One region of the Pseudoalteromonas sp. TB41 genome, then DNA from elsewhere that is predicted to be linked to it. Evidence: predicted binding sites of a transcription regulator. Region 1 holds the regulator's gene; each other region holds the start of a gene.

Region 1 (3,295 bases):
TTATTTGTTAAACTTTAAAGATGGTACTCAAATGCAGGTAACGTGAGGTTATTTGTGTTTAAAGTTAAATAAAATTCGGTATTTCACTATTTTAATTTAAGACTAAAAAATACGCTTTATAAAAATAGAACAAGGGCAAAAAGTACCTGTGTTTTTCATTTTTATGACGAATTTATATTTTAAAAATGTCAGGATAATCTAGGGAAGTTGCTGATAAATCACTTAAAATTAACAGTTCTAGCATATAACAGGATAGACCTGATATTGCTTGGAATTTAAAAATAATAAAGGTATCGTAGATTAAAACTACCTCTCACTTTAACTTAAATTGCAGGATATAATCGCGTTATGTCAGATTTTCGTGAACAAGCACTACATTACCATGCCCATCCCGTTCCAGGTAAAATCAGTATTGAGCTGACCAAGCCCGCTGAGACGGTTAAAGACCTCGCGCTCGCATACAGCCCCGGTGTCGCAGAACCTGTTCGTGAAATTGCCGCTGATCCAGCAAATGCCTACAAATATACTGGTAAAGGAAATATGGTTGCGGTTATTACTAACGGCACCGCAATTTTAGGCTTAGGTAATTTAGGTCCACTGGCTTCAAAACCCGTTATGGAAGGTAAAGCGCTACTATTTAAGCGTTTTGCAGGGTTAGACTCTATAGATATTGAAGTTAAGCACCGTACTACCGAAGACTTTATTAACACGGTGGCTAATATTGCCGACACTTTTGGTGGAATTAATTTAGAAGATATTAAAGCGCCCGAGTGTTTTGAAATAGAAAAAGCGCTTATAGAGCGTTGTAGCATTCCTGTTTTTCATGATGATCAGCATGGTACGGCTATTGTAACGGCTGCGGGTATGCTAAACGCGCTGGAAGTACAGGGCAAAGCAATTGAAGATGCAATTATTGTATGTTTAGGTGCCGGCGCTGCAGCTGTTGCCTGTATGGAGCTTTTAATTAAATGTGGCGCGTTGCGTGAACATATTTATATGTTAGATCGCAAAGGAGTTATTCATACGCGTCGTGATGACTTGAATGAATATAAGCAATTATTTGCAAACAATACCGATAAACGTACTTTACAAGATGTAATTGAAGATGCCGATGTGTTTGTGGGTGTATCGGGCCCTAATTTATTAGCCCCTGAAGATTTAAAATTAATGGCTGATAGACCCGTGGTATTTGCTTGTTCAAACCCCGATCCTGAAATCGATCCGCAATTAGCACACGCTGCACGTAACGATTTAATTATGGCTACAGGTCGCTCTGATTATCCGAATCAAGTTAATAACGTATTGTGTTTTCCGTTTATTTTCCGTGGTGCGTTAGATGTACGTGCCAGTGAAATAAACGACGAGATGAAAATTGCTGCTGTAGAAGCAATTCGTAGTATTGCTAAAGAGCCCGTACCGACTGAAGTGCTTACTGCCGCAGGCATCGACAAATTAGAGTTTGGTGCTAAATATATTATACCAAAACCAATGGATCCACGTTTGTTACCACGTATAGCTAAAGCGGTTGCGCAGGCGGCGGTAGACTCTGGCGTTGCACAAATTGATATGCCAGAAAACTACATGGCGTAATTGTTAAGTATAAATTAGCGCAAAAAAAACCTCAGCATTTGCTGAGGTTTTTTTGTATAAAGACCCTTCTAGTCTTCATTTAAAATAGGCACTTCTAGTCCCATTTCTTGCATTATTTTCTTCACTTCTTCAGGTACTTTTTCTGCGTTATCTTTACGCAAATCATCATCATTAGGCAGCGGTTGCCCGGTAAACGCATGCAAAAACGCTTCGCATAAAAGCTCGCTATTTGTTGCATGACGTAAGTTGTTTATTTGACGACGAGTACGTTCATCAGTTAATACTTTTAATACATTTAGCGGGATCGAAACGGTGATCTTCTTTACTTGTTCGGATTTTTTCCCGTGTTCTGCGTATGGGTGAATATATTCACCATTCCATTTAGCCATAAGATGTATCGTTGCCTCAGATTATAAATTGCTCACACAGCATCAAAGCGTGTAAATATGCGTGAAATTCTATCGGTTTAAAAAAGATAGTCAAATACTAGTTATTTAGCTATCTAGACATTTAAATGTTTTGACATCTTAAATTGCATACGCTACCTTTTAGACGTCTAAACATCCAAATTAGTAAAGGTAGCGAAAATGAGTGAAAAAAATAAGGCAACAATTGCTGTTCGTAGTGGAATAGAAGCCGACAAACAGCATGGTGCGGTTGTTCCACCGCTTTATTTATCAACAACTTACTCATTTGCTGACTTTGATACAAAGCGTCAATATGATTATGGCCGCAGTGGTAACCCTAATCGTGACATTTTGGCTGAGGCGCTCACGGAGCTTGAAGGTGGCGCTAAAGGCATTATTACCGCAACAGGCATGGCAGCCGTTCACCTAACAACACAATTACTTAATAGTGACGATACGTTAGTGATCCCTCATGACTGTTATGGGGGCAGCTATCGCTTATTTACTTCGCTAGAAAAGCGCGGCTTATTAAAACTAGAAGTGGTCGATTTTACCAAAAGCGACAGTTTGACACGCATCCTTGCTATTAAACCTAAGCTGATTTGGATTGAAACACCTAGCAATCCTATTTTACGCTTAACAGATATTAAAGCGGTAACTGATACAGCTAAACAGTGTGGTGCACTGGTTGCCGCCGACAACACATTTTTATCGCCAGCATTACAAAACCCGATTAAGTTTGGCGCTGATATTGTGGTGCACTCAACCACAAAATATATCAATGGCCATTCAGACGTTGTTGGTGGCGCGGTTATCGCAGCGACTGCTGAGTTAGGTGAAGAGTTAGCGTGGTGGGCAAATAACATTGGCATCACCGGCGCGCCATTTGATAGCTATTTAACGCTCAGAGGCTTACGTACTTTAAACGTGCGTTTAAGGCAACACCAAGAAAATGCACTCGCCATTGCACAGTATTTAGAACGCTCCCAGTTTGTTGCCCAAGTTTACTACCCAGGTCTTGAATCACACCCTCAACATGCGCTAGCTAAGGCGCAGCAGCTTGGCTTTGGTGCTATGGTTAGCTTTGATATAAAAGGCGATATAAACGATGCTGCAGCGTTTTTAACGCGCTTAAATGAATTTAGCTTAGCGGAATCATTAGGTGGAGTAGAAAGTTTGATTTGTCACCCTGCGACTATGACCCACGCCGGCATGGACGCAACCGCGCGTGCAGAAGCCGGAGTAGGCGACACGCTTATTCGTATCTCGGTGGGTATTGAAGATGTAAATGATTTACT
Region 2 (3,295 bases), on a different contig from region 1:
TGAAACGCTTGCTGGTAATACGCTTTCTTTGTACTCAGGCGATTGGTCTTCAAACGCATCAGTACATGGCATAGATACAACACGTACCTTTTTACCCTGCCCACGTAGCTCTTTCGCAGAGTCTTGCGCTAGCTGTACTTCAGAACCCGTTGCAATCAAAATAAGCTCTGGATTGCCGTCACAACTTAAGATGTAACCACCCTTTTTAACGTCGCTTAATTGCTGGGCATCACGAGCTTGTTGCTCTAAGCCTTGGCGAGTAAAGATTAATGATGTAGGACCGTCTTTACGTTCAATAGCTTGTTGCCATGCAATTGCCGACTCAACTTGGTCACATGGGCGCCAGTTGTAAAGGTTAGGCGTTAAACGCATGCTGGCAATTTGCTCTACTGGTTGGTGAGTTGGACCATCTTCACCTAAACCAATTGAATCGTGCGTGTATACAAAAATGCTTGGTTGCTTCATTAATGCAGCCATACGAACCGCGTTACGTGCGTATTCCATAAACATTAAGAACGTTGCACCGTAAGGGATAAAGCCTTTATGAAGTGCAATACCATTCATAATTGCCGACATACCAAACTCACGCACACCGTAGTAAACGTAGTTACCACTTGCATCGTCTGCCGTTAAGCCTTTAGAGCCATCCCAAATTGTTAAGTTTGAACCTGCTAAATCGGCAGAGCCACCCATAAACTCAGGTAGTAACGGACCAAACGCGTTTAATGCATTTTGCGACGCTTTACGTGATGCTGGGTTTGCTGGATTTGCTTGCAGCTCTTCAATGTACGCTTGTGATTTTTCAGCCCAGTCAGCTGGTAATTCTGAATGTGTACGGCGTTTGTATTCTGCTGCTAGCTCTGGGTATGCTTTTTCATATGCGGCAAATTTTTCGTCCCAGCTTGCTTCAAGCTGTTGGCCTTTTTCTTTGTTATCCCACTGTGCATAAATATCTTCAGGGATTTCAAATGCATCGCCCGTCCAACCTAAAAACTCGCGAGACGCTTTAATTTCGTCATCACCTAGTGGTGCACCGTGACAATCGTGGCTACCTGATTTATTAGGTGAGCCGTAACCAATAATAGTTTTACAACAAATGAGTGTTGGCTTATCAGTCACGCTTTTAGCTTCTGCAATTGCTGTACTTACTGCATCGCTATCATGGCCATCAACGTCACTAATTACATGCCAGCCGTATGCTTTAAAACGTGCTGGGGTATCATCACTAAACCAACCTTCAACTTCACCGTCGATTGAAATGCCGTTGTCATCCCAAAATGCCACTAATTTGCCTAGGCCTAATGTACCGGCTAGTGAGCATGCTTCATGAGAAATACCTTCCATTAAACAACCATCACCCATAAACGCATACGTGTGGTGATCAACAATGTCGTGGCCTTCACGGTTAAACTGCGCTGCTAATGCTTTTTCAGCAATCGCCATACCTACCGCATTTGTGATCCCTTGACCTAATGGGCCCGTAGTGGTCTCAATTCCTGGCGCGTATCCATATTCTGGATGGCCTGGTGTTTTAGAATGCATTTGGCGGAAGTTTTTAATTTCGTCCAGTGGCAAGTCGTAACCACTTAAATGCAGTAGAGAATAAATTAGCATTGAACCGTGACCATTTGAGAGTATAAATCGATCTCGGTCAGCCCACTCTGGATTTGTTGGGTTATGTTTTAGATAATCGCGCCATAATACTTCTGCGATATCAGCCATGCCCATAGGGGCTCCAGGGTGACCAGATTTGGCCTTTTGTACTGCGTCCATTGACAAGACGCGAATAGCATTTGCAAGTTCTTTGCGAGATGGCATGAATTCTCCTACCTTTATATGTATTTGCGCGGGTATTTATTTATCCCCATTCTTACTTATTGTGGGGGCTGTGTGCAATTAAAAACCCATAAAAATAGGGCATTATGAATATTTTTTAAGAACCATTTACTATTAGATATTTTATTTAGACGTCTAGGCGTAAAAAAACTATGCAAGTTCATTTGTTTTAGATAAAATACGCGCCTTAATTTTTTAGCGCTAATACCGACGTTTGTGAAGCGCAATATTTGTGAGCATAATTACAATGGCAAAACATTTATTTACTTCTGAATCTGTTTCTGAAGGTCATCCGGATAAAATCGCCGATCAAATTTCTGATGCGGTACTTGATGCTATCCTAGAGCAAGACTCTCATGCCCGTGTAGCGTGTGAAACTTACGTTAAAACCGGTATGGTTATGGTTGGTGGTGAAATCACGACTAGCGCATGGGTTGATATCGAAGAAATTACACGTAAAACAGTACGTGAAATTGGTTACACACACTCAGATATGGGCTTTGATGCCGATTCGTGTGCAATTTTAAACACGATTGGTAAACAGTCTCCTGACATTAACCAAGGTGTTGATCGTACAAGCCCTGAAGAGCAAGGCGCTGGCGACCAAGGCTTAATGTTTGGTTACGCATGTAACGAAACTGAAGTATTAATGCCTGCTCCAATTACTTATTCTCACCGTTTAGTACAACGCCAAGCACAAGTACGTAAAAGCGGCGAGCTTAACTGGTTACGTCCAGATGCAAAATCACAGGTTACGTTTGCATACGAAAATGGCAAGCCAGTAGGCATTGATGCCGTTGTACTTTCTACTCAGCACAGCGAAGATGTATCGCAAAGTGATTTAGTAGAAGCGGTAATGGAAACGATTATTAAGCCAGTACTTCCTGCTGAGCTTATTACTAGTGCCACTAAATTCTTTATTAACCCAACTGGCCGTTTTGTAATTGGTGGACCAATGGGTGACTGTGGTTTAACTGGTCGTAAAATCATTGTAGATACTTACGGTGGCATGGCTCGTCACGGTGGTGGTGCTTTCTCTGGTAAAGATCCATCAAAAGTTGACCGCTCAGCGGCTTATGCTGCACGTTATGTTGCTAAAAACATTGTTGCTGCTGGCCTTGCTGACAAGTGTGAACTTCAGGTGTCTTATGCTATTGGTGTTGCAGAGCCAACATCTATCAGTGTTGAAACATTTGGCACAGGTAAATTAGAAGAAGCGCGTTTAATCGAACTTATTCGTGAACACTTTGACTTACGCCCTTACGGCCTAATTCAAATGCTTGATCTTGAGCGCCCTATTTATCTTCCAACAGCGGCTTACGGCCACTTTGGCCGTGATGAATTCCCATGGGAACGCACAGATAAAGCAGACGCACTTCGCGCAGCAGCTGGCCTGTAAGCCACCTAGCTAATATTAAAACGGCCCTTTTTAGGGCCGTTTTGCTATGTGTATTAAGTT
Region 3 (3,295 bases), on a different contig from region 1:
GCTTGGGAACTCAAAGTTACCAATTTTTAGTACATCTTGGCCATCAGAGATTTCTTGGAATACCGTTTTGCTTTCGTCCATGTTGCCACGGAACTGATCAACAGTTGCCAGTTCTACTGTTTCACCAATGCTGATATTACCGCTATCTGGCTGCTCTTCACCGCTTAGCATTTTGAATAGCGTTGATTTACCTGCACCATTGGCACCAATAATACCCACAATAGCGCCTTTAGGCATGCTAAAGCTTAAATCATCAATTAAAACACGGTCGCCAAAGCTTTTACGTAAGTTGTTTACTTCTAATACTTGGTCACCTAAACGTGGGCCAGGTGGAATAAACAATTCGTTGGTTTCGTTACGTTTTTGGTAATCAGACTGTTGTAGCTCGCTAAACTGTGCCATACGCGCTTTTGATTTAGCTTGACGACCTTTAGGATTTGAACGCACCCATTCAAGTTCTTGTGCAATTGATTTTTGACGTGCTTTTTCAGATTTTTGCTCTTGCTGTAAGCGGGCATCTTTTTGCTCAAGCCAAGACGAGTAGTTACCTTCCCACGGAATACCTTCACCACGGTCAAGCTCTAAAATCCAGCCAGCAACATTATCAAGGAAGTAACGGTCATGCGTTACTGCCACAACGGTGCCTTCGTAGTCATGTAAGAAGCGCTCTAACCAGGCAACCGACTCAGCATCTAAGTGGTTAGTTGGCTCATCGAGAATAAGCATATCTGGTTTTTCAAGTAACAAACGACAAATAGCAACACGACGGCGTTCACCACCTGAAAGGTGCTCAATTTTAGCGTCCCACTCAGGTAAACGCAGAGCATCGGCAGCACGCTCTAATACGTTATCAATATTATGACCATCGTGCGCTTGAATAATCGCTTCTAATTCACCTTGCTCTTTAGCCAGTGCGTCAAAGTCAGCGCCTTCCATTGCGTATTCGTTATACACTTCGTCAAGGCGGTTAAGGGCATGTTTTACTTCACCCACAGCTTCTTCAACAATTTCACGAACTGTTTTGCTTTCGTCCAAAACAGGCTCTTGCGGCAAGTAACCAATTTTAGTGCCTGGTTGAGGGCGAGCTTCACCTTCAAAATCTTCATCAACACCTGCCATAATGCGTAGTAATGATGATTTACCAGAACCATTTAGACCTAGCACACCAATTTTTGCACCAGGGAAAAAATGCAACGAAATATCTTTTAAGATAGTGCGTTTTGGTGGCACAACCTTAGATACTCGACTCATCGAGAATATAAACTTATCAGGTAAAACCATGGAAGAAGCCTTCAATAATAATAAAAATTTCAATGCTGTATTGTAGTGGCTCACAGGTGAAACAGTCAACGAATGGGGCTGTTTTAAAGTACATATTCAATTTGTACAAAACGCGTGAATAAATTTCATTTAGACATCTATACATCTAGAGGTTGATATTTTTGACATTCTGTTCATAATGAGAGCGTATTAATTCTCGGTTTTTATGAGCAGGAGCTTTAAGAATGCCAATTACAGTAGAAGACGAATTGCCAGCTATTGCACGTTTACGTCATGAAAACGTGTTTGTAATGCCAAAAACGCGTGCAAAAACGCAAGAAATACGCCCTATGCGTTTGGCTATTCTTAATCTTATGCCTAATAAAGTAGAAACCGAAGTACAGTTTATTCGCTTGTTGGCTAACTCTCCGCTGCAAGTAAATGTTGAGCTATTACGCCTTGATACGCACCGCAGCAGTAGCAACTCAGAGCAACACTTAGATACCTTTTATCGTTACTTTTCAGAAGTGAAAAACAATAATTACGATGCACTATTAATTACCGGTGCGCCTTTGGCACATTTAGAGTATGAAGAAGTGGCGTATTGGGAAGAATTCAAAGTGATTATTGATTGGGCCGAGCAGCATGTAACTTCTACTTTGTTTTCGTGCTGGGCTGCCCACGCGGCTTTATATCACCGTTATAATTTAAAGCGCGATTTAAAAGACAATAAACTTTGCGGAGTGTTTACCCATCAATGCTACTTTGCCCATGGTGCACTTACCCGCGGCTTTGACGATACCTTTTTAGTGCCGCACTCACGTTATGGCCACATAGATATAGATAAAATAAACGCTTGTGAAGAGCTGGTGGTATTAGCGGGCTCTGAACGAGTCGGGGCTTATTTACTTAAAAATAAATCGGGCAGCCAAGTGTTTATTACCGGCCACCCAGAATACGATGCCGACAGTTTAAAAGCCGAATATGAGCGCGATTTACAAAAAAGCCCTGATGCGCCAAAGCCCGAAAACTATTTTCCTGATGACGATACCAGCAAGCAACCGTCTAAAACATGGCAAAGTCACGCGTTTTTACTGTTTTCAAACTGGTTAAATTATTACGTTTACCAAACCACACCCTATGATATTAACTTAGTTAGCCAAGACGTAAGGACTAACAACTATGCCGAATAATCCTCAAAACAATAAGCATCAAGAGCTGAGCGCTGCGCTCAAACAGCGCATTTTAATTTTAGATGGTGCAATGGGAACCATGATCCAAGCGCATAAGCTTGAAGAGCAAGACTACCGTGGTGAACGTTTTAAAGATTGGCACGTGCTCATTAAAGGCAACAACGATTTATTAAGCCTAACCAAGCCTGAAATTATTACTGATATACACCGCAGCTTTTTAGCCGCCGGAGCCGATATTATCGAAACTAACACCTTTAACTCGACCACCATTTCGATGGAAGATTACGACATGGCGAGTATAAGCCGTGAAGTTAATTTAGAGTCAGCTAAGTTAGCCCGCGCTGTATGTGACGAATTTAGTGCTAAAACCCCAGAAAAACCGCGCTATGTAGCAGGTGTTTTAGGGCCAACATCTAAAACCTGTTCGTTATCGCCGGATGTAAACGACCCCGGCTATCGTAATATCACTTTCGATAAGTTAGTGACTGCGTATGTTGAGTCGACCCTGGCGCTTATGGAAGGCGGTGTAGATATTATTTTAATCGAAACCATATTCGATACGCTTAATGCAAAAGCGGCATCGTTCGCAGTAGAAGAAGCGTTTGAACAAGCAGGGCGCAAATTGCCAGTGATGATATCAGGCACTATCACCGACGCTTCAGGCCGCACGCTTTCAGGGCAAACCACCGAAGCATTTTATAACTCTATTCGCCACATTAAGCCGCTTTCAATTGGCTTAAATTGCGCTCTTGGGCCAGATTTACTGCGCCAATACGTTGAAGAGCTATCGCGCGTGTGCGAAACCTTTGTCTCTGTTCACCCTAACGCGGGCTTACCCAATG

The links. The regulator MetJ, encoded in region 1, represses methionine synthesis genes. The targets are predictions, from matches to a motif close to TAGACGTCTAGACGTCTA.
Region 2: a site for MetJ is predicted at 1,965-1,982, ahead of metK (methionine adenosyltransferase). Genes of this name have one in related genera too.
Region 3: a site for MetJ is predicted at 1,412-1,429, ahead of metA (homoserine O-succinyltransferase). Genes of this name have one in related genera too.

Annotation. Positions count from the first base shown of each region.
Region 1 is NZ_AUTH01000084.1:65,270-68,564, forward strand. Features, by position in the region: gene L641_RS0113140 (malic enzyme-like NAD(P)-binding protein) at 349-1,590, shown strand; gene metJ (met regulon transcriptional regulator MetJ) at 1,659-1,979, opposite strand; gene metB (cystathionine gamma-synthase) at 2,178-3,295, shown strand, end outside.
Region 2 is NZ_AUTH01000083.1:9,407-12,701, forward strand. Features, by position in the region: gene tkt (transketolase) at 1-1,818, opposite strand, end outside; gene metK (methionine adenosyltransferase) at 2,084-3,235, shown strand.
Region 3 is NZ_AUTH01000075.1:124,038-127,332, forward strand. Features, by position in the region: gene ettA (energy-dependent translational throttle protein EttA) at 1-1,281, opposite strand, end outside; gene metA (homoserine O-succinyltransferase) at 1,506-2,453, shown strand; gene L641_RS0110895 (homocysteine S-methyltransferase family protein) at 2,443-3,295, shown strand, end outside.